4 regions of the Azospirillum sp. A26 genome follow, and region 4 is predicted to be linked to each of the others. Evidence: predicted binding sites of a transcription regulator. Region 4 holds the regulator's gene; each other region holds the start of a gene.
The links. The regulator LexA, encoded in region 4, represses DNA repair genes until DNA is damaged. The targets are predictions, from matches to a motif close to ATGTTCTANTTTGGTTC.
Positions count from the first base shown of each region.

Region 1: the regulator LexA is predicted to act here: its motif matches at 2,003-2,019, upstream of ABNQ39_RS11655 (S24 family peptidase).
Region 2: the regulator LexA is predicted to act here: its motif matches at 2,929-2,945, upstream of recA (recombinase RecA).
Region 3: the regulator LexA is predicted to act here: its motif matches at 2,899-2,915, upstream of ABNQ39_RS10890 (ImuA family protein).

Region 1 covers NZ_CP170472.1:2,314,600-2,319,334, forward strand. Annotated here, with positions in the region: gene ABNQ39_RS11640 (portal protein) at 1-1,156, opposite strand, end outside; gene ABNQ39_RS11645 (hypothetical protein) at 1,135-1,533, opposite strand; gene ABNQ39_RS11650 (hypothetical protein) at 1,530-1,934, opposite strand; gene ABNQ39_RS11655 (S24 family peptidase) at 2,097-2,729, shown strand; gene ABNQ39_RS11660 (hypothetical protein) at 2,859-3,068, shown strand; gene ABNQ39_RS11665 (branched-chain amino acid aminotransferase) at 3,109-3,957, opposite strand; gene ABNQ39_RS11670 (hypothetical protein) at 4,190-4,387, shown strand; gene ABNQ39_RS11675 (succinate dehydrogenase iron-sulfur subunit) at 4,455-4,735, opposite strand, start outside.
Region 2 covers NZ_CP170472.1:608,981-613,715, forward strand. Annotated here, with positions in the region: gene flhB (flagellar biosynthesis protein FlhB) at 1-140, shown strand, start outside; gene ABNQ39_RS03390 (ATP-binding protein) at 288-2,834, shown strand; gene recA (recombinase RecA) at 2,999-4,078, shown strand; gene ABNQ39_RS03400 (hypothetical protein) at 4,167-4,733, opposite strand.
Region 3 covers NZ_CP170472.1:2,176,220-2,180,954, reverse strand. Annotated here, with positions in the region: gene hemN (oxygen-independent coproporphyrinogen III oxidase) at 1-1,174, shown strand, start outside; gene ABNQ39_RS10900 (EF-hand domain-containing protein) at 1,279-2,088, opposite strand; gene ABNQ39_RS10895 (SH3 domain-containing protein) at 2,363-2,815, shown strand; gene ABNQ39_RS10890 (ImuA family protein) at 2,940-3,878, shown strand; gene ABNQ39_RS10885 (hypothetical protein) at 3,872-4,054, opposite strand; gene ABNQ39_RS10880 (tRNA-uridine aminocarboxypropyltransferase) at 4,415-4,735, shown strand, end outside.
Region 4 covers NZ_CP170472.1:763,167-767,901, reverse strand. Annotated here, with positions in the region: gene ABNQ39_RS04110 (GNAT family N-acetyltransferase) at 1-200, shown strand, start outside; gene moaC (cyclic pyranopterin monophosphate synthase MoaC) at 197-694, shown strand; gene ABNQ39_RS04100 (molybdopterin molybdotransferase MoeA) at 699-1,928, shown strand; gene lexA (transcriptional repressor LexA) at 2,153-2,878, shown strand; gene ABNQ39_RS04090 (ComEC/Rec2 family competence protein) at 2,953-4,735, opposite strand, start outside.

The sequences.
Region 1 (4,735 bases), 1.4 Mb from region 4:
GCACTTCGGTCGCGGTCATCCGCGCCGACTCCACCGGCCCCAGCCGGTCGACCAGCAGCGCATGGCGGATGCGGCCACGCAGATCGTCCAGCACCAGCTGCGACACGTCGAACCGGCCGGGGTTGGCCAGCGGCGTCAGGCCGGCGGACCCGACCGCCTTGGGGATGATGGTGCCAGGCACCAGCCGGATGGTGGTGGGGTTCAGCACCCCATCGTCGTCGGCCTGCCAGATGCCGGTGACGGCGATGGAGGCGTTCTTCAGAACCAACTCCACCACCTTGTTGGCGGTCTTGATGTCGGGCAGCGCCTTCATCACCGGAGAGCGGCCATAAGTCTCGCCAGGAGCTTTCAACCAGCGGAAATTGACGAAGGGCGACTGGGCGAAGCGCCCCTGTGCCAGCCAGGACGGCTCGGCCAGCCCGCTGTCCAGCACCACGCCCCAGCGATAGGCCGTACCGTCGGGCAGCACCGCCTCGACCAGCGGGAAACGGCTGTCGGGATCCCCGGCCGCCTGCTTCCGCAGCTCGTCCGGCAGGTCGGCACCGGGGAAGCGCTGAAGGATCTGGGCCAGCGTCGCCTCGCTGCGGCGGAAGGTGGCGTCGAGCCGTCCGTCCGGCCCCTCCTCTAGAACCGCTTCGGCCAGCGGCACGGCGGTGAAGCGCAGGCTGGACGGGGCGCCGGGGGCCGCCTCCTCCATCAGGAGGCTGGCGGTGCCGACGGCGACGAGGTCGAGGAAGGACTGATGAATCTCCACTGCGAAGTTGGAGCGGTCGAAATGGGCCTGGACGATACCGGCGGCACGGTCGAGCAGCGGAGCGACCCGGTCGCGCTCCGTTCCGGTCAGGGTGGGACCGGGCTGGAAGCCGAACCAGCGCGACCAGGGCGGCGTCAGTTCCGACAGCAGGCTGGCGGCCAGCTGCTCCACCGCGTCGGGGGCGGTGCCGTCGAACAGCCGGTCGACCCGGCGTTCGCCCGGCGTGCCACCGCCGCGGAAGGGCCTCCCATTGGGCAGCGCATGGTCGTAGCATTCCTGCCAATGGCTTTCCCACACGCTGCGCCGGTCGCGGGCGACGCGGTAGCGCTCCAGCAGGGCTTCCGGTTCCGACAGGTCACCCTTCCGCCGAGCGGACGGTTTCACGGCTGCGGATGCGGGCATGTGCGGTCTCCTCCAGTCAGGTGGCGGTGCAGTTGCCAGGGGGTCAGCACCCGGCGGGCACGCAGGCCGATCAGGCGCTTGACCGCCTCGACGCAGGTGAAGGGCCCCCAGGGGGCAGGGCCGGCCGGGCGGCACAGTGGGGCGGCGTCGACCGTCAGCCCCTGGGCGCGGTACCAGCCCGGCAGGTCGAAGTCGGCGGGCAGGTCCAGCACCGCGATGTCGGTGAAGCCGGCCAGCGGATCGACCGCCACCCAGCGCCGCCCGTCGGTCAGCAGGGCCAGACAATGGCGGAAGCCCGGCTTCAGCAACCGCAGCCACCACAGGGGCGCTTCGCCGCGATAGACGATCCAGGCCGCGGTCCAGGGGGGCGCGCTCATCGCGCAATGCCTTTTTTGCGCAGCGCCGGGGCGATCACGGTGAACGCCTCCTGCCACAGCGAATGGGCCCGCTGTTCGCGGAACCGGTCCAGTTCCGGCGCGCTCTGGCGGCGGCCGTAATGGACCAGCACATGCAGGTGATCGCGCATCAGCTTGCGCGCCCGGTACAGGCGGTCGACCACCTGAAGAAGGTCCTGCGGCTCGCAGGGCCGCGCGACCTGCCCACAGCCGGCGGTAATCCGCGCCCCAGCCGCCTTGGCGTCATGCGCCTGCACTGCCCAGAACCACGCCTCCTCCGCGTCGGCAAAGGGCTGGCCCTCGACGCTGTAGGGCTCCGGCTTCAGCGGAACGGTCCGGGAAACGCTGGTTGCGGGCAAAACGGGGGCGGCCGGACGCAGCATGCTGGTCTCCTTGCGGCTTCGGATTTTTTGAGAAGAGAGACGCCGGACCTACGTCGCAGCCGCGTCTTCTGTTTGCGTTATGTTCCGCCCATTGCCTGCGGTCAATGGTTTTATGAAAAAGTTCCTAGGGACGCTGTCGCCGCTTTATGAGATTATCGTCCCATGCTGAAACATACGGACATCTGGCGGGCCATCGACCGCCTCGCGGCACAGCACGGGCTCTCCGCCTCCGGGCTGGCGCGGCGCGCCGGACTGGACCCGACCACCTTCAACAAGAGCAAGCGCACCACCAACGACGGCAAGCTGCGCTGGCCGTCGACGGAAAGCATCTCCAAGGTGCTGGACGCCACCGGCGCTTCCTTGTCGGAATTCGTGTCGCTGGTCGGCGACGGCACCGGCACCACCCCGCTGCAGCGGGTTCCGGTGATCGGCTATGCCCAGGCCGGGTCGGCCGGCTATTTCGACGATGCCGGCTTCCCCGCCGGCAGCGGCTGGGACGAGCTGCTGTTCCCCAGTCTGGGCGACCCGCATGCCTATGCGCTGGAGATTTCCGGCGACAGCATGGAGCCGGTCTATCGCGACGGTGACACCATCATCGTCTCGCCTGCCGCGCAGATCCGCCGCAACGACCGCGTCGTCGTCCGCACCAAGGGCGGCGAGGTGATGGCCAAACAGCTGATCCGCGAGACGGCGACCAAGATCGAACTGCTGTCGATCAACCGGGCCCACCCCGACCGCAGCATCCCGATGTCGGACGTCGCCTGGATGGCACGGATCATCTGGGCAAGCCAGTGAGCGTGGGGGTAGACGCCTCCATGGTCACCGCTCAGTCCTAGGAAAATTTCCCTTTACCGCACATCCCGACAGGCGGTACCGTCCATTCCATGGACCGTGCCGCCCACTTGGACAGCCTTCACCGCACCCATGACGCCAAGCCGCGCCAACGCGATCAAACGCGCCGCAACGCTCCGCCTGCACAGTACGCTCGCGGCGGAAGCGCGCCTCGCCACCGCCCGGCGCCGCGGCGCCCTGACCGCCGCAAGCTGCGGGACCGACGCGTGGCTGGCCCGGCTGGCCGCCACGCTGGCCCATCACCGCCGGGCGGCGGTGGCGCTGCTCGATCGGATCGCATAAAATCGGCATCGATTTGAAGCGTGAATCCGATCGCTATAGCTCAGCGGAACGCATATTCCCAATAGAGCGCCCGCGCCCGCTGGAACAGCGGTCCTGCCGCGAGGCTGCGGTCCTCCACCTTGATCACCGGCACGCATTTGGCGTGGTTGCCAGTGGAGAAGATCTCGTCGGCCTCCAGAACGTCCTGCGGCGTCAGGGTGCATTCCTCCACCGTCACGCCGTGGTTGCGCAGCAGGGCGATGATGCGCTGGCGGGTGATGCCGTTCAGGAAGCAGCCGTTCGGCACCGGCGTGCGCACCACCCCGTCCTTGGCGATGAAGATGTTGGACGTGGCGAACTCGGCCACATTGCCGATGACGTCCAGCATGATGGCATTCTGGAAGCCGCGCTTGCGCGCCTCGGTCAGCGCCAAGCCGGCGTTGGGATAGAGGCAGGCGGCCTTGGCCTCGGTCGGGGCCATGGTCGGGATCGGCCGGCGGCGGGTGGAGATGCAGGCAGCGAAACCCGTCGGCTGCGGCAGCGGGTCCTCGTAGATCGACAGGACGAAGCGCGTGCTCTCCGGCGCCGGGGCGACGAAGCCGTCGTCGGCGTAGAACATCGGACGGATGTACAGCTCCGCCTCCTTGGGGAAGCGGTGGATGCCGTCCCAGCACAGCTCTTCGATCTCACCGGCGGTGACCATCGGCTCCAGCCCCATCACCTGGGCGGACCGGATGGCACGGGCGCAGTGCAGGTCCAGGTCGGGGGCCACGCCCTGGAAGGCGCGCGCGCCGTCGAAGACCGTCGAAGAGAGCCACAGCGTGTGGGACAGCGGTCCGACGATCGGCGGATTGCCTTCCACCCACTCGCCCTGGATCCAGCTCCACGCCTGGCCTGCCATGCCGCCCATGATTTTGGTCCTTCCCTAGAAAGAAAATGTGTCCCTACGCTGGGCGCCGCCGGCCGGCACCGCCCATTCGTGGTTCGTCGTCGTTGGTGATCTCCCGAAGAGCATACCCCCTCGCCGCCATCGGTCAACCGGTGCGCACGCAATCGTCCCGTGCGATGGAGCGGATTGCGGCTTCGGCCGTTGATAGGGGAGAGCGAGCAACCGAGACTGACCAACAGAGGGAGAGCAGCCCATGCCGACCACCGATCCCGGCCTCAGCGCCGCCCCGCCCAACCCCTTCCCGGGCCCGCACGAGGACATTCCCGGCGTCGATCTGCCGGGCACCGACAACCCCGACCTGCCCAATCCCGGTGGCCCCGGCACCACCGACAGCCCGGCTCCCGGCAACGACCTTCCGCCGTCGCGACCGACCGACCCGGACTTCGTCTGAAGCTGCACAAACGAAAAAGGCGCCCCCGAGGGGGCGCCTTTTCCATGTCGCAAACGCTTACCCGCGATCAGCGGCGCGCAACCATCAGCTTCTTGATCTCGGCGATGGCCTTGGCGGGGTTGAGACCCTTCGGGCACGCCTTGGTGCAGTTCATGATGGTGTGGCAGCGATAGAGACGGAACGGGTCCTCGAGGTTGTCGAGGCGCTCGCCCGTCATCTCGTCGCGGCTGTCGGCGATCCAGCGATAGGCCTGGAGCAGGATCGACGGGCCGAGATACCGGTCGCCGTTCCACCAGTAGCTGGGGCACGAGGTCGAGCAGCAGAAGCACAGGATGCACTCGTAGAGGC
Region 2 (4,735 bases), 150 kb from region 4:
TCATAGAAAACCCGCCCCTTGCCCGTGCGCTCTATGCCGCTTGCGATATCGACGCGGAAGTTCCATCCGAGCATTATCGGGCGGTCGCCGAAGTCATCACCTATGTCTTCAAGCTGAAAGGGCGGTCGCTGCGCAACTGATCCGGGTGCACCCGATATGGGCGCAACGGATCCGGCCCCGTGATGGTTGATGGGATCGGTTGGATCGGCCGGCCATCGCAGGTGGTGTGACGGGCAAGTGCGGACCGGGGCATGTCCCGGCCGGACCGTGTGGGGTTTGGAGTATTGGTGGACGACACAACTTCCCTTTCCGACAGCGCGCGCAATGCTGTGAACCGCAAGGCTTCGACCGGCGGGGTGTTGATGCTGGTCCAATATGCGCTGGCGCCGGCCGGACTGCTGGTGCTGGCCGCCGGATTGCTGTTGGAGCGCGATACGGTCGGCTGGCTGGGAGCGGCGCTGGTTGCCTTGGGCGTCGTCCTGCTGATCGCCCGCAGCGTGTCGGTGGTGCGGCGGTCGGCCCACATCGGCGCGCTTCTCGGCGGCGCGCTGGAAGGGATGCCGGCCGGACAGCTGGTCTGCGACGGAACGGACGATGTGGTGTTCGTCAACGCCGCCTTCCGCGAGCTGGCGGGCTGGCGCCGCGGCGAACGGCCGCTGGACGCCCTGGCCCGCCAATTCTCCGGCGACCCCGACAGCGCGCGTGAATTCCGCCGCCTGCGCGAACGGGTGAAGGCAGGGGGCGCCGCCTCGGCCGAGCTGGCGATCCCGGCGCTGGACGGCCACCCGCCGGAATGGCGCAAGGTGCAGGGCCAGCCGGTGGCCGGCTTCCCCGGCTCCGTCCACTGGCGGATCGAGGACATCACCGCCCGGCGGGAGCTGGAGCATGTCATGCTGCGCGAGCAGGCCAAGCTCGCCGACTTCATGGAGCACGCGCCGGTCGGCTTCTTCTCGGTCGATCAGAACGGCCATTTCCTGTTCGTGAACGCCACCCTGGCCCAATGGCTGGAGGCGGCCCCCGGCGATCTGACCGACGGCGAGGCGCGGCTGCACGGCATCCTGGCGGCTCCCCCGGTGTCCGCCGCCCCCTACGACCTGTTCGACCATGGCGGCGGCGAGCAGCGCGGCGAGCTGACCATGGTGGGCCTGCGCAGCCGGCGGTTCCAGGTCGCGGTGGCGCAGAGCGTGGTGCATGCCGACGACGGCACCATCCACACCCGCTCGGTGGTGCGCGACCTGTCCCCGGAACGGGAATGGCAGGAGGCGCTGCGCCAGTCCGAGCAGCGGTTCCAGCGCTTCTTCGAGGATGCGCCCATCGGCATCGCGCTCGTCGACGAGACCGGGCAGCTGACCGAATGCAACGAGGCCTTCCTGGCGCTGATCGGCAGCGAGTCCGGCAGCGTCATCAACCGCCCGATGGCCGACCTGATCGTCCCGGCGGAGCGCGAGGCGGTGACCGCCCGGCTGCGGGCGGTGCAGGGCGGCGCCGACCCGGCCCATCCGCTGGAGGTCCGGCTGTCCGGCGGGCGCGAGCTGACCGCCCAGCTCTATGCCCGGCGCCTCGCCAACCCGGTGCGCACGGATGGCCGTGCAGATGGTTCCAGGGGCGATGGCGGCAGGGGCGATGGCGTGGGCCTGATCCTGCACTTCATCGACATGACCGAGCGCAAGAGCCTGGAGGCCCAGTTCGCCCAGTCGCAGAAGATGCAGGCGGTCGGCCAGCTGGCCGGCGGCGTGGCGCACGACTTCAACAACCTGCTGACGGCGATGATCGGCTTCTGCGACCTGCTGCTGCTGCGGCACAAGCCGGGCGACCAGTCCTTCAGCGACATCATGCAGATCAAGCAGAACGCCAACCGCGCCGCCAACCTCGTGCGGCAGCTGCTGGCCTTCTCGCGCCAGCAGACCCTGCAGCCGCGCGTCATCAACGTGACGGACGTGCTGGCGGAGCTGGCGAACCTGCTGCGCCGGCTGATCGGCGAGAACATCGAGCTGAAGATGATCCATGGCCGCGACCTGGGGCTGGTCAAGGTCGACCAGAACCAGCTGGAGCAGGTCATCATCAATCTGGTGGTCAATGCCCGCGACGCCATGGCCGGCGGCGGCAAGCTGATCGTCAACACCACCAACTACGTCGTCAGCCAGCCGGAACGGCGGGAGCACGAGACGGTGCCGGCTGGCAGCTACGTCTCCATCGAGGTCATCGACACCGGCTGCGGCATCGCGCGGGAGAATCTCCAGCGCATCTTCGAGCCCTTCTATACGACCAAGGAGGTCGGATCGGGCACCGGGCTCGGCCTGTCGACGGTCTACGGCATTGTGCGGCAGACCGGCGGCTTCGTGCTGGTCGATTCGGCGGTGGGGGAGGGAACTACCTTCACCATCCTGCTTCCCCACCATCAGGGCGAACTGCGTCCGGTCGACACGGCGGAGCCGCGCGAGCGGCGCGGCAGCGACCTGACCGGCACCGGCATCATCCTGCTGGTGGAGGACGAGGACGCAGTGCGCGTCTTCTCCGCCCGCGCGCTGCGCAACAAGGGCTATCAGGTGCTGGAGGCCAAGAACGGCGAGGCGGCCTTGCAGCAGATCGAGACCAACGGCGCCTCCATCGACCTGCTGATCACCGACGTGGTTATGCCGCAGATGGACGGCCCGACGCTCGCCCGCCATGTCCGCAGGCTGCGCCCGGAGATGCGGGTCATCTTCATCTCCGGCTATGCCGAGGACCGGCTGGGCGAGATCGACGGCGTCGAAGTCGCCCATTTCCTGCCCAAGCCCTTCTCGCTGAAACAGCTGGCCTCCAAGGTGAAGGAGGTCATCCGCGACGGGCGGTGACGGGCAGGCGGAGGAGCGAATTCGCCCGCGAAAATGGACCCGGACATCCCGCGTAAAATAGGAACGCACAGGCAACATCGGCGCTTGCAAACGAGAACGAAGAGAGTACATTCAGCCTCGTTGCAAGAGCGCCGACCGTGTGTTCTAAGAGAGGGGTACCGGGCATGTCGTCCGCACAGCTTCGTTTGGTCGAGAAGGATTCCATGGACAAGCAGAAGGCGCTCGATGCCGCCCTGAGCCAGATCGAACGCGCGTTCGGCAAGGGCTCGATCATGAAGCTCGGCGCCAAGGAGAGCTTGGTCGAGACGGAGGTCATTTCCACCGGCTCCCTGGGGCTCGACATCGCGCTGGGCATCGGCGGCCTGCCGAAGGGCCGCATCATCGAAATCTACGGCCCGGAAAGCTCGGGCAAGACCACGCTGGCGCTGCACGCCATCGCCCAGGCCCAGAAGGCCGGCGGCACCTGTGCGTTCATCGACGCCGAGCATGCGCTCGACCCGTCCTATGCCCGCAAGCTCGGCGTCAAGGTCGACGATCTGCTGATCTCCCAGCCCGATGCCGGCGAGCAGGCGTTGGAGATCGCCGACACGCTGGTGCGCTCCGGCGCCATCGACGTGCTGGTGGTCGACTCGGTTGCGGCGCTGGTGCCGCGCGCCGAACTGGAAGGCGAGATGGGCGACAGCCATGTCGGCCTGCACGCCCGCCTGATGAGCCAGGCGCTGCGCAAGCTGACCGGCTCGATCTCCAAGTCGAACTGCCTCGTCATCTTCATCAACCAGATCCGCCTGAAGATCGGCGTGATGTTCGGCAATCCGGAGACGACGACCGGCGGCAACGCGCTGAAGTTCTACGCTTCGGTCCGTCTCGACATCCGCCGCATCGGCGCGATCAAGGACCGCGACGCCGTCGTCGGCAACCAGACCCGCGTCAAGGTGGTGAAGAACAAGATGGCCCCGCCGTTCCGCGTGGTCGAGTTCGACATCATGTATGGCGAGGGCGTGTCGAAGGTGGGCGAGCTGCTCGACCTCGGCATCCAGGCCGGCGTGGTCGACAAGTCGGGGGCGTGGTTCAGCTATGACGGCACCCGCATCGGCCAGGGCCGCGAGAACGCCAAGACCTACCTGCGCAACAACCCGGAGATGGCCGACGCCATCGAGGCCAAGATCCGCGGCAACGCCGGTCTGGTCGCCGATGCGATGATGGGCACCCCGGAAGCCGACGGCGAAGCCTCCACGCCGGAGTGACGCCGAACGGTCACGTGTAACGAAAGGCCCCGTCTTCCGAAAGGGAGGCGGGGCTTTTTTGTTTTTGGGCGGCTATCGCAGCCCTTGCCTACACATCCACCACCATATGCGGCCGGAACGCGCCCTCCAGCGTCAGCAGCAGATGCAAATAGACCGCCACCTTGCGCGCCCGGTCGGTGTTGCGGGAGAGGCAGTCGCGCAGCTGTTCGGCCATCCGGGCGGTTTCCGCATCCTGCTCCGGCGCCGCCGCGGTGACGGCCTGGACGATATGCTCGGGATCGACTGGGATCGGCGCCGCCGGGTCCTTCAGCAGGGCCTCGGCCAGCGCCTCCTCGTCATGGGGAACCGACGGCGCTGCCGTCGGAGGGGCAGGGCGGCGGCGGGACAAATGGCTGCGGAGGCTGTCCTTCAGCCGGTCGCGCTGCCGGTCGTCCAGCCCGTCGAACTGGTCGACCTCATCGAACAGCAGGTCGTAGAGGCGGCGGCGCTGCGGGTTCGGCGGGCTCTGGTCGCGCCGCTCCTGCTCGCGCTCCTGCTGCTCCCGCCGCGGGTTGCGGCGGCGGTTGCGGTCGGTGGCGCTGCCGGCCCGCTCGACGCCCGCGGTGGTGCGGACGCTGAACTCCGGTGGGCCGACACCGTGGACATTTCCCGACATGG
Region 3 (4,735 bases), 1.4 Mb from region 4:
GTGCTGGTACTGCGGCTGCCACACCAAGATCGTCGCCCGCTACGAGCCGATTGCGGAGTATCTCGACCATATGCGGCGCGAGATCGCCATGGTGGCCGACCGCATTCCCGGCCGGCTGGCGGTGCGCCACATCCATTTCGGCGGCGGCACCCCGACCATGATGGCGCCCGACGATTTCGAGGCGATGATCGCGCTGCTGCTCAAACGCTTCGACGTCGCCGACGATGCCGAACTGGCGGTGGAGATCGATCCCCGCACCCTGACGGCGGAGATGGCGGCTGCGATGGGCCGCGCCGGGGTCAACCGCGCCTCGCTGGGCGTGCAGGATTTCGACGAAACGGTGCAGCAGGCGATCAACCGCGTCCAGCCGCGCGCCGTGACCGAACAGGCGCTGGCCTGGCTGAAGGATGCCGGCATCACCAGCGTCAACCTTGACCTGATGTATGGCCTGCCGCACCAGTCGGTCGAGAGCGTCGCCCGCTCCGCCGAGATCGCGCTGGAGATGGCGCCCGACCGGCTGTCGGTCTTCGGCTACGCCCATGTGCCGTGGATGAAGACCCACCAGAAGAAGATCGACGAGTCGGTTCTGGCCGGTTCGCTCGGCCGCTGGGAGCAGTTCGCCGCCATTGCCGACACGCTGTCGGCCGCCGGCTACAGCGCCATCGGTCTCGACCATTTCGCCCGCCCCGGCGACGAGCTGGCGGTGCAGCAGGAGGAAGGGCGGCTGGGCCGCAACTTCCAGGGCTACACCACCGACGATGCCGAGACTCTGCTGGGCTTCGGCTCCTCCTCCATCGGCGCCCTGCCGCAGGGCTATGTGCAGAACGCGGTGCCCTTCGACCATTACGCCACCGCCATCGAGGAGGGCCGCCTGCCCACCGGCAAAGGCATCGCGCTGACTCAGGACGACAAGGTGCGGCGCGACCTGATCATGCGGCTGATGTGCGACCTGTCGGTCGACACCGCCGCCATCGCCCGTGCCCACGGCTTGCCCGAGTCCGCCTTCGATGCGGAGCTGGAGGGCATGGCCGATCTGGTCGCCGACGGCGTCGCGGTGGTGGACGGCCGGCACATCGATGTGCCGGAGAGCGCCCGTCCGCTGATGCGCATCGTTGCAGCCCGCTTCGACACCCACCTGTCCAAGGGGGCCGGACGGCACAGCCGGGCGGTTTGACGGCGTTCGGAGAAAGTCGGGCGGAGAAAGCTAGGCAAAAGAAAAGGCGGCCGGCGCCACCCGCCGACCGCCTTTCCCCGTGCCGCGCATCCGAACCCACAAGGCTACGCGGCAACCTCGTTGATGCCTTGCATCAATGTCCGCAGCATGTCGCCGCTGAGGCGGTTGGACGTGACGCCGCCCGTCTGCTGCTGCATGCCGCCATAGGCGGCCATGCGTTCCTGTTCCGACACATAGCCGTCCTTGTTGGTGTCCAGCGGGTCGTAGCCGGTCGTGCCGCCGGCTGCCGAGCTTGAAGCCGCGGAACTGGAGGATGCCGAACTGGAGGACGGGATCGAGGACGTGCTGCCGCTGTCCGAAGCGACGGAAGGGCCTGTGTCATTGGCGGGTGGCGGCGGGGGTGGCGGGCGGTTGGCGTCGGTCTGTTTCAGCGCGCTGCTCAACTCGTCCTGGGAAATCGACCAGTCCTCGTCGCTGTCGAGGCTGCTGAACAGCGACGCGGCATCGGTGCTCGACTGGCCGGCGGAGGTCAAAACGGACGTCAGTTCGTCGGTGCTGATGCCGCCGCTGCTGTCGCTGTCCAGGCTGGAATAGAGGTTCTGGGCGAACTGTTGCTGCATCGCGCTCGCCTGCTCCTGCGCCGCCAGCAGGGCGCTGCCGCTGCCATAGTCGAACTGGCTGGCGAAGGAACTGAATTCGGTCGTGCTGAGCGAGCCGTTGCTGTCGCTGTCCAGGCTGCCGATCAGGCCGTCGACGGCCGACGACAGTTTCCCGCTGTCGGAAGCGGCCGAGGTGCCGCCGAGCGCGCCCAGCAACTCGTCCTTGGACAGCGACGAGTCGCTGTCGGCGTCCGCCTTGGAGAAGAATTTCTGAAGCGTCGCCGTGCTGTTGGAACTGCCGAGGGAGGAGATCATGGCCGGATGCTCCCGTAAGGTGCCGTCGTGATGGTCAAGATACGCGGGGCGGCCTGGGACTCCTGCGCGGAACGGCGCCGAAAAAGATCGGATTTGAGATAATACTTCAAGATCGGGAGGTGCGCCTCAAAAAGCGCATAGCGAATCCGGCTGCGCTGCGGTGGCGAAAAGGGGGTTGCCTCCTGTATGGTCGCGCCGAAGGTCCACAACCCACCAGTTTACCCTCTCCGTTCGTCCCGTTCCTGCAAAGCACCGTTCCATCTCAAGGTGAGCGATGATCCGCCGTCTGCGTACCCTTCCCTTGATGGTGGCCCTGGCCACGCTGATGGTTCCCGGCTGTATGCCGTACCAGCGGACCCCCAATCCGCCGACCGTGCGGACCGCGCCCGATACCGGAACCGGGCTTGAGCCGATCTATGGAGAGTGGCAGGTGGACAAGCCGACGCCGGCCTATGCCCAGCCGGCGGGCGGCTCGGGCGTCATCGCCACGCTTGGGGCGGGTCAGGCGGTGACCACGCTGGGCCGGGTGCGCAACAGCGACTGGGTGGCGGTGAAGGTCGGCGGCTCCACCGCCTACGTCCGGCTGCATCTGCTGAGCCTGAAGGGCAACACGCCGCGCGGCACCCGTGGCACCTCCACCACCCTGGCGAAGCCCGTCGACAATGCCGGCCCGACCATCAAGGCCGCCCCGCGCGGCAAGATCGGCGCGGCGCCAATCGCCAACTGATCCCAGCGACGGCTGATTTCAGGACAGACGGCCCGAAAACAAGACTGGAGTCGCAGACTCCCGCTCGACACGCGTTCATGATAGAACATATCAGGAACATATACCTGTCGAGCGGAGCTGAGTCATGTCTGTCCCGTTGTCCCCCTCCCCATCTGTGGACGCGGCGCGGCGTAACCGTGCCGGACTGCTGGCCGACCTGCGTGCACGCATCCGGCGGCTCGAGGGAGCGGGCGGGGAAGGGGGGCGGACCCTGGCGTTCGGCATCGACTCGGTCGATGGCCATCTGCCCGACGGTGGGCTGCCGCTGGGCTGCCTGCATGCGGTGGTGGCGGACGACCCGGGGGCGGGCACCGGATTCGCCGCGGCGCTGCTGGCCCGGCTGGCGACTCCGAAAAGGCCGGCGCTGTGGATCCTGCGCGGGCGCGACCTGTATGCCCCGGGGTTGGCGGCCTATGGGCTGACGTCCGACCGGCTGGTCGCGGTGCGGGCGGTGCGGCCGGTCGATGCGCTGTGGGCGATGGAGGAGGCGTTGCGCTGCTCCACCCTGTCGGCGGTGCTGGGCGAGTTGGAGGGGCTGGACCTGACCGCAAGCCGGCGGCTGCAGCTTGCCGCCGAGTCGTCGGGGGTGACCGGATTCCTGCTGGACGCGAGCGCCGGCGCATCGGGCGGGCGCAACCCGTGGATGGCAGGCGGACGGATGGCAGGCCGGCGGGCGGAAGGGCTCAGCGCCGCAGTGACGCGCTGGCGGTTGAATGCCGTCCCCAGTCTGGATGAGGAGGGGGATGCGGCACCACGCCCGGCCGGAGGTCCGCCTGGGCTGGGGATGCCGCGCTGGTCGGTCATGCTGGAGCGTTGCCGGGGCGGGCGCCCAGGCAACTGGACCCTCGCCTGGGACGGGCAGGGCTGGCAAGACGTGGAGAAAGAAGATCGGGGCGGCCTTGGGCAGACCGCAGGACGCGAGTCGGGGCTATGGCCGGCCGGACAGCCGATGTCCGACAACCGACAGAATCGTTTGTCGGATCACCGCAAACCGGCCGTCGCCAAGCTGACTGCCGGTCAGTAGTCGGTCGCCCAGTCGGGCTCGTGGCGGCCAGGCTGCTCCGACCCGTCCGGCTCGGTCATCCAGCGCGGGTCATCCGCGTCCATCGGGGCGTAGAGCGGGAGCTGGCGGGCGAATTCCGCGCTGTCGGCATCGCGGCGCTGCTTCAGCAGGCGGTCGGCAAGGTGGGCGGGCAGCATGGCAGGTCTCCTTCTGAGCGCCGGATGGCACCGTGGATCAGCCTGACTAAGGCCGGTCCTGGCCCACCCGTCGTCCTGTTTGCCTGGATAATAACTACGCAAGTTCCAGGCCAGCTGTTAAGCGCGTCACACGAGTTCCATGACACACGACTAAGTCTCTACAAACGGTTTATACGAAGCCACTTGAACCCACATGAACAGGTATGACACGAGGGAGTCTTGAGAGGGGATCTGTCGTACGCGCCGTGGCGGCCATCGCTCTTTGGGGAGCAGCGCCGTCCTTGGTGTGAGATGTGTTCCCTTCCGCGTCATTCCAACCCATATTCGCGGCCAATCCCCTTCAAGGAATGCGTACCTCCCATGCACAGCGCCACCGCCCCCGATTCCTGCCCCACCTGCCTAAAGCCTAATCACCTGTGCATTTGTGAGGCAGTGCAGCCGATCGACAACGGCGTCTTCCTGCTGATCCTGCAACATCCGCAGGAGAAGCGGGAAAATCTGGGCACCGCCCAGATCGCCCATCTGCAATTCGCCAATTCGATGGTGAAGGTCGGGCTGAGCTGGCCGGGCCTGAAGCGCATCCTGGGGCGGGAGGTCGATCCCAAGCGCTGGGGCGTGCTGTATCTCGGCCCGGTGAAGGATGGCGGCGCTCCGCGGCCGGAGGTGGGGGTGGTCGACAGG
Region 4 (4,735 bases):
ACCGCCTGCTCGCCCGGCTGGAGGAGCAGGCGCGGGCGGAGGGCCTGAACGCCCTGCTGCTCGAATCGGGCATCCATCAGCCCGAAGCGCTGGCGCTCTACCGCAAGGCCGGCTTCACCGACCGCGGCCCCTATGCCTGCTACGAAGACAATGGCGTCAGCGTCTTCATGGAAAAGCTTTTGACGGAGACCGCACGATGACCGGCTTTACCCATTTCGACGCCGAGGGCAAGGCGGTGATGGTCGACGTCTCCGACAAGGCCGACACCGAACGCACCGCCACCGCCGCGGCGACCGTGCTGATGCAGCCGGAAACGCTGGCGCTCATCATGCAGGGCGGGGTGAAGAAGGGCGACGTGCTGTCGGTCGCCCGGCTGGCCGGCATCATGGGGGCCAAGCGCACGCCCGACCTGATCCCGCTCTGCCACCCGCTGATGCTTACCTCTGTCAAGGTCGACCTGTCCTGCGATCCCGCCCGCAACGCGGTGGACGTGACGGCAACCTGCAAGTTGAAGGGCCAGACCGGCGTGGAGATGGAGGCGCTGACCGCCGTCACCGTCGCAGCCTTGACCGTCTACGACATGTGCAAGGCGGTGGACCGCGGCATGACCGTCACCGACGTGCGCCTGCTGCACAAGGCCGGCGGCAAGAGCGGCGAATGGGGTGCGTCCACGTCGTCCTCCACCGGAGGCTGACGCCATGATCTCCGTCGCCGAGGCGCGCGCCCGCATCCTGTCGGCCTTCGCTGCCCTCCCGGCGGAGACGGTCGCCCTGCCCGACGCTCTCGGTCGTGTGCTGGCCGAACCGGTGGTCGCCCGGCTGACCCAGCCGCCCTTCCACGCCGCCGCCATGGATGGCTGGGCCGTGCGTGCCGCCGACATCGCCGCCGCGACCGCCGAGGCCCCCGTCCCGCTGCGGCGCATCGGCGAATCCGCCGCTGGCCATGCCTTCACCGGCAGCGTCGGCCGGGGCGAGGCGGTGCGCATCTTCACCGGCGCGCCCCTGCCCGGCGGCGCCGACGCCGTGGTGATGCAGGAGGATTGCAGCGCCGACGACGCCACAGTGCGGATCGGCCGCGCCGTGGCCGCCGGCCGCTTCGTCCGCGAGGCCGGATTCGACTTCACGGCCGGTCAGAAGCTTCTGCCGAAGGGGCGGCGCCTGACCGCGCGCGACATCGCGCTGGCCGCCGGCGGCAATGTGCCGTGGCTGTCGGTCCACCGCCGGCCGCGCATCGCCGTCCTCGCCACCGGCGACGAGATCGCCCTGCCCGGCGACCCGCTGGGACCGAGCCAGATCGTCAGCACCAATGCGCTCGGCCTCTGCGCCCTGGTGACCGCTCAGGGCGGGCTCGCCCACAATCTGGGCGTCGCCAAGGACACGCCGGAGAGCGTGGCGGCCCTGGCGAAGGGGGCCGCCGGCTGCGACCTGCTGGTCACCACCGGCGGGGCGGCGCATGGCGATTACGATTTCGTCCGCGATGTGCTGGCCGAACGCGGCGTGGCGCTGGAGGTGCAGACGGTGGCGATGCGTCCGGGCAAGGCCTTGATGTTCGGCCGTGCCGGGTCGGTGCCGCTGCTCGGCCTGCCCGGCAACCCGGTGTCCACCGGTGTGACCGCGCTCCTGTTCCTCCGCCCGATCCTGCGCGTGCTGCAAGGCTTGCCGCCGGAGGACAACCGCCTGCCGCTGCGCGCCCGCCTGACCGGCGCGCTGAGAGCCAACGACCGGCGCGAGGAATATCTGCGCGCCACCCTCGCCGCCGGCCCGGACGGTGTCCTGACCGTGACGCCCTTCGCCCGGCAGGACAGCGCCATCACCACCCTGTACGCTCAGGCCGATTGCCTGATCCCCCGCCCGCCCCATGCCGACCCGGAGCCGGCGGGCGCCATGGTGACCGTGCTCCCTTTGACGGATGGGGTGCTCAGCATCTAGACTTGAACACAGAGCTTAGAAACGGCGCCTGGAAACGGTGCTGGGACGAGGACTGGAACAGGTGAACATCACCCGGAAAACTGTTTCACCGCGTTCCAAATGTTCCACACAAGTTCTAAAAGAAGCCGCTGGGGGGCTTGACGCGCGGCAGGAACCAAACTAGAACATGGAGCAACGTTTAGTTTTTGTTCCATCTTCAGTCTGGCCGAAGCCGGGAGGCATCCATGCTCACGCGCAAGCAGCACGAATTGCTGCTGTTCATCCACGAACGGCTTGGCCAGGGCGGTGTCTCGCCGTCGTTCGACGAGATGAAGGACGCCCTGGGCCTGAAGTCCAAGTCGGGCATCCATCGCCTGATCACCGGGCTGGAGGAGCGCGGGTTCATCCGCCGCCTGCCCCACCGGGCCCGTGCGCTGGAGGTTCTGCGCCTTCCCGAGGGTCTCGACGCGTCGCGCAACCGGACCGCGGCTCCCAAGCCGAAGTTCCAGCCCAACGTCATCAAGGGCGATTTCGCCTTCGCCGGCCGCGACACCGCTCCGCCCGCCCCGACCCCGGCCGCGGCCAACGAGACGGTGCAGCTTCCGCTCTATGGCCGGATCGCCGCCGGTACGCCCATCGAGGCCCTGCGCGACAACAGCGCCTTCGTCGACGTTCCCGCCTCGATGCTGACCGGTGGCGACCATTATGCGCTGGAGGTTTCCGGCGACTCGATGATCGAGGCCGGCATCCTCGACCACGACACCATCGTCATCCAGCGCTGCGATGCGGCAGAGAACGGCACCATCGTCGTCGCCCTGGTGGACGAGGGCGAAGTGACACTGAAGCGCCTGCGCCGCAAGGGCAACACCATCGCGCTGGAACCCGCCAACGCCGCCTACGAAACCCGCATCTTCGGCGCCGACCGCGTCCGCGTGCAGGGCAAGCTGGTCGGTCTCGTGCGCAAGTACTGAGCTTTTCGTGCCCGGCCGCCGATCCCCTCCTCCGTCCCCGCGGCGGATGGGATCGGCGAAGTCCAAAGCTCCTCTCACTTTGCTCCGGTCCAGGGCCGGTCTCCCCGCAGCCCACGCACCGTCTCCACCGTCACCCCCTCGGCGGTTACCGTCAGCGCATGCGCGCCTTCATGACGCAGGGTCCAGCGGTCCACCACCAAATCCGCCCGGCAGCGCCGCGCCACCTCCGCCGTCACCACCGCATCGGCCGTCCCGCAATCCTCGTCCAGCGCATCCGGCAGCCGCGGCAAGGCCACCGTCTTTCCCTGCACCCGGTACAGGCAGCCAAGCGCATCGCAGTCCAGCGACCGCCCTCCCCCGCTCCATCCTCCGTCCGCCGGCCAGGGATCGGCCGCCGACCGCTCGCCATCGCGCTCCCGCCAGGTTTCGGTCATCCGCCCGCCGCCTTTGACCGACGCGCTGAGTCGTCCGTCCGGCAGCCTGACAGCCATCACCGTCCCGTCGCCGGCCACCAGCACATCCGGCCGCACCGCCAGCATCGGCGAGGCCATCCCCATCAGGACCGGTAGCATGCCCAGCCAACGCCACCACCGCGTCCACAAGCACAGCCAGATCCCTCCCACCACCAGCAGCGCAAATCCTTCCGCCGGCATCGCCGGCACGGTCAGCGAGGCCCAGGGGAGGCGTCCGAAGAATTCCGCCGTCCAGATTACCGCCCGGTCGCCCCAGTTCATGGCGATCAGCGCCGGCGCCTCCAGTCCGAAGGGCAGCAGCGCGTAGGCGATCAGGCTCCACGGCATGACCCAGAAGGACGTGATGGGAATGGCGATGAGGTTCGACAGCACGCCGTAGAAGGCGATCTGCTGGAAGTGGAAGAGCGAGAAGGGCAAGGTCGCCAGCGTCGCCACCACGCTGGTCAACAGAATCCCGCCGACATAGAACAGCCCGCGCACCAGCCATCCCGCATCGCGCCGCCATTCCGCCAGCCTGACGCTGCCCTTCTCGAAGGCAGCGATCAGCGCCACCACGGCGGCGAAGGACATCTGGAAGCTCGGCCCCAGCATGCCCTCCGGATCCATCGCCATGGTGACCAGCCCGGCAAAGGCGACCAGCCGCATGCTCAACGGATGACGATCCAGCATGATCGCCCCCATCACCATGCCGGTCATCAACACCGACCGCACCGTCGGCAGCGGCGCCCCGACCAGCAGCGTGTAGCCAAGTGCCGACAGGATGCCGAACAGCGCCGCGATCTTCTTGATCGGCCACCGCAGCGCGATATAGGGCACCGCCGCCAGCAATGCCCGCACGACATAGAACAGGATGCCGGCGGCGATGCCGACATGCAGGCCGGAGATCGACAGCAGATGGGCCAGCCCGCTGTTGCGGAAGTCGTCCATCGTCGCTTCCGGGATGCCGAACTCCTCGCCGTTCAGCAGCGCCGTGGTGACGCTCGCCTCCACCGGATCGCCGATGGCAGCCGCCACCCGCTCGGCAATCGCGCCCCGCGCCTTCTCGAAGGCAATGGCGACCGTGCTCCACCCCGTCACCGGCGGCGCCTCGACCAGTTCCGGCGCACCGGTGGCAAAGCCCGTCCCGCCCAGCCCCATGAACCAGGCCCGCCGCTGGAAGTCGAAGGCGCCGGGTTCGGCCGGCGCCTGCGGCGGCAGCAACGTCGCCCGCAGCCGCACCACCGATCCGGGCGCCGGTGCCGGGAAGCGGTCCGACAGCCGGACCCGCAAGGCGGCCGGCGTCCGTTCCGGCGTCAGCTTGCTGACGCTCACGTCCCGCAGGGTGATCCGCGTCGCGCCCGGCCGCCGCTCCACCGCCATCACGCGGCCGGTGACGGTCGCACCG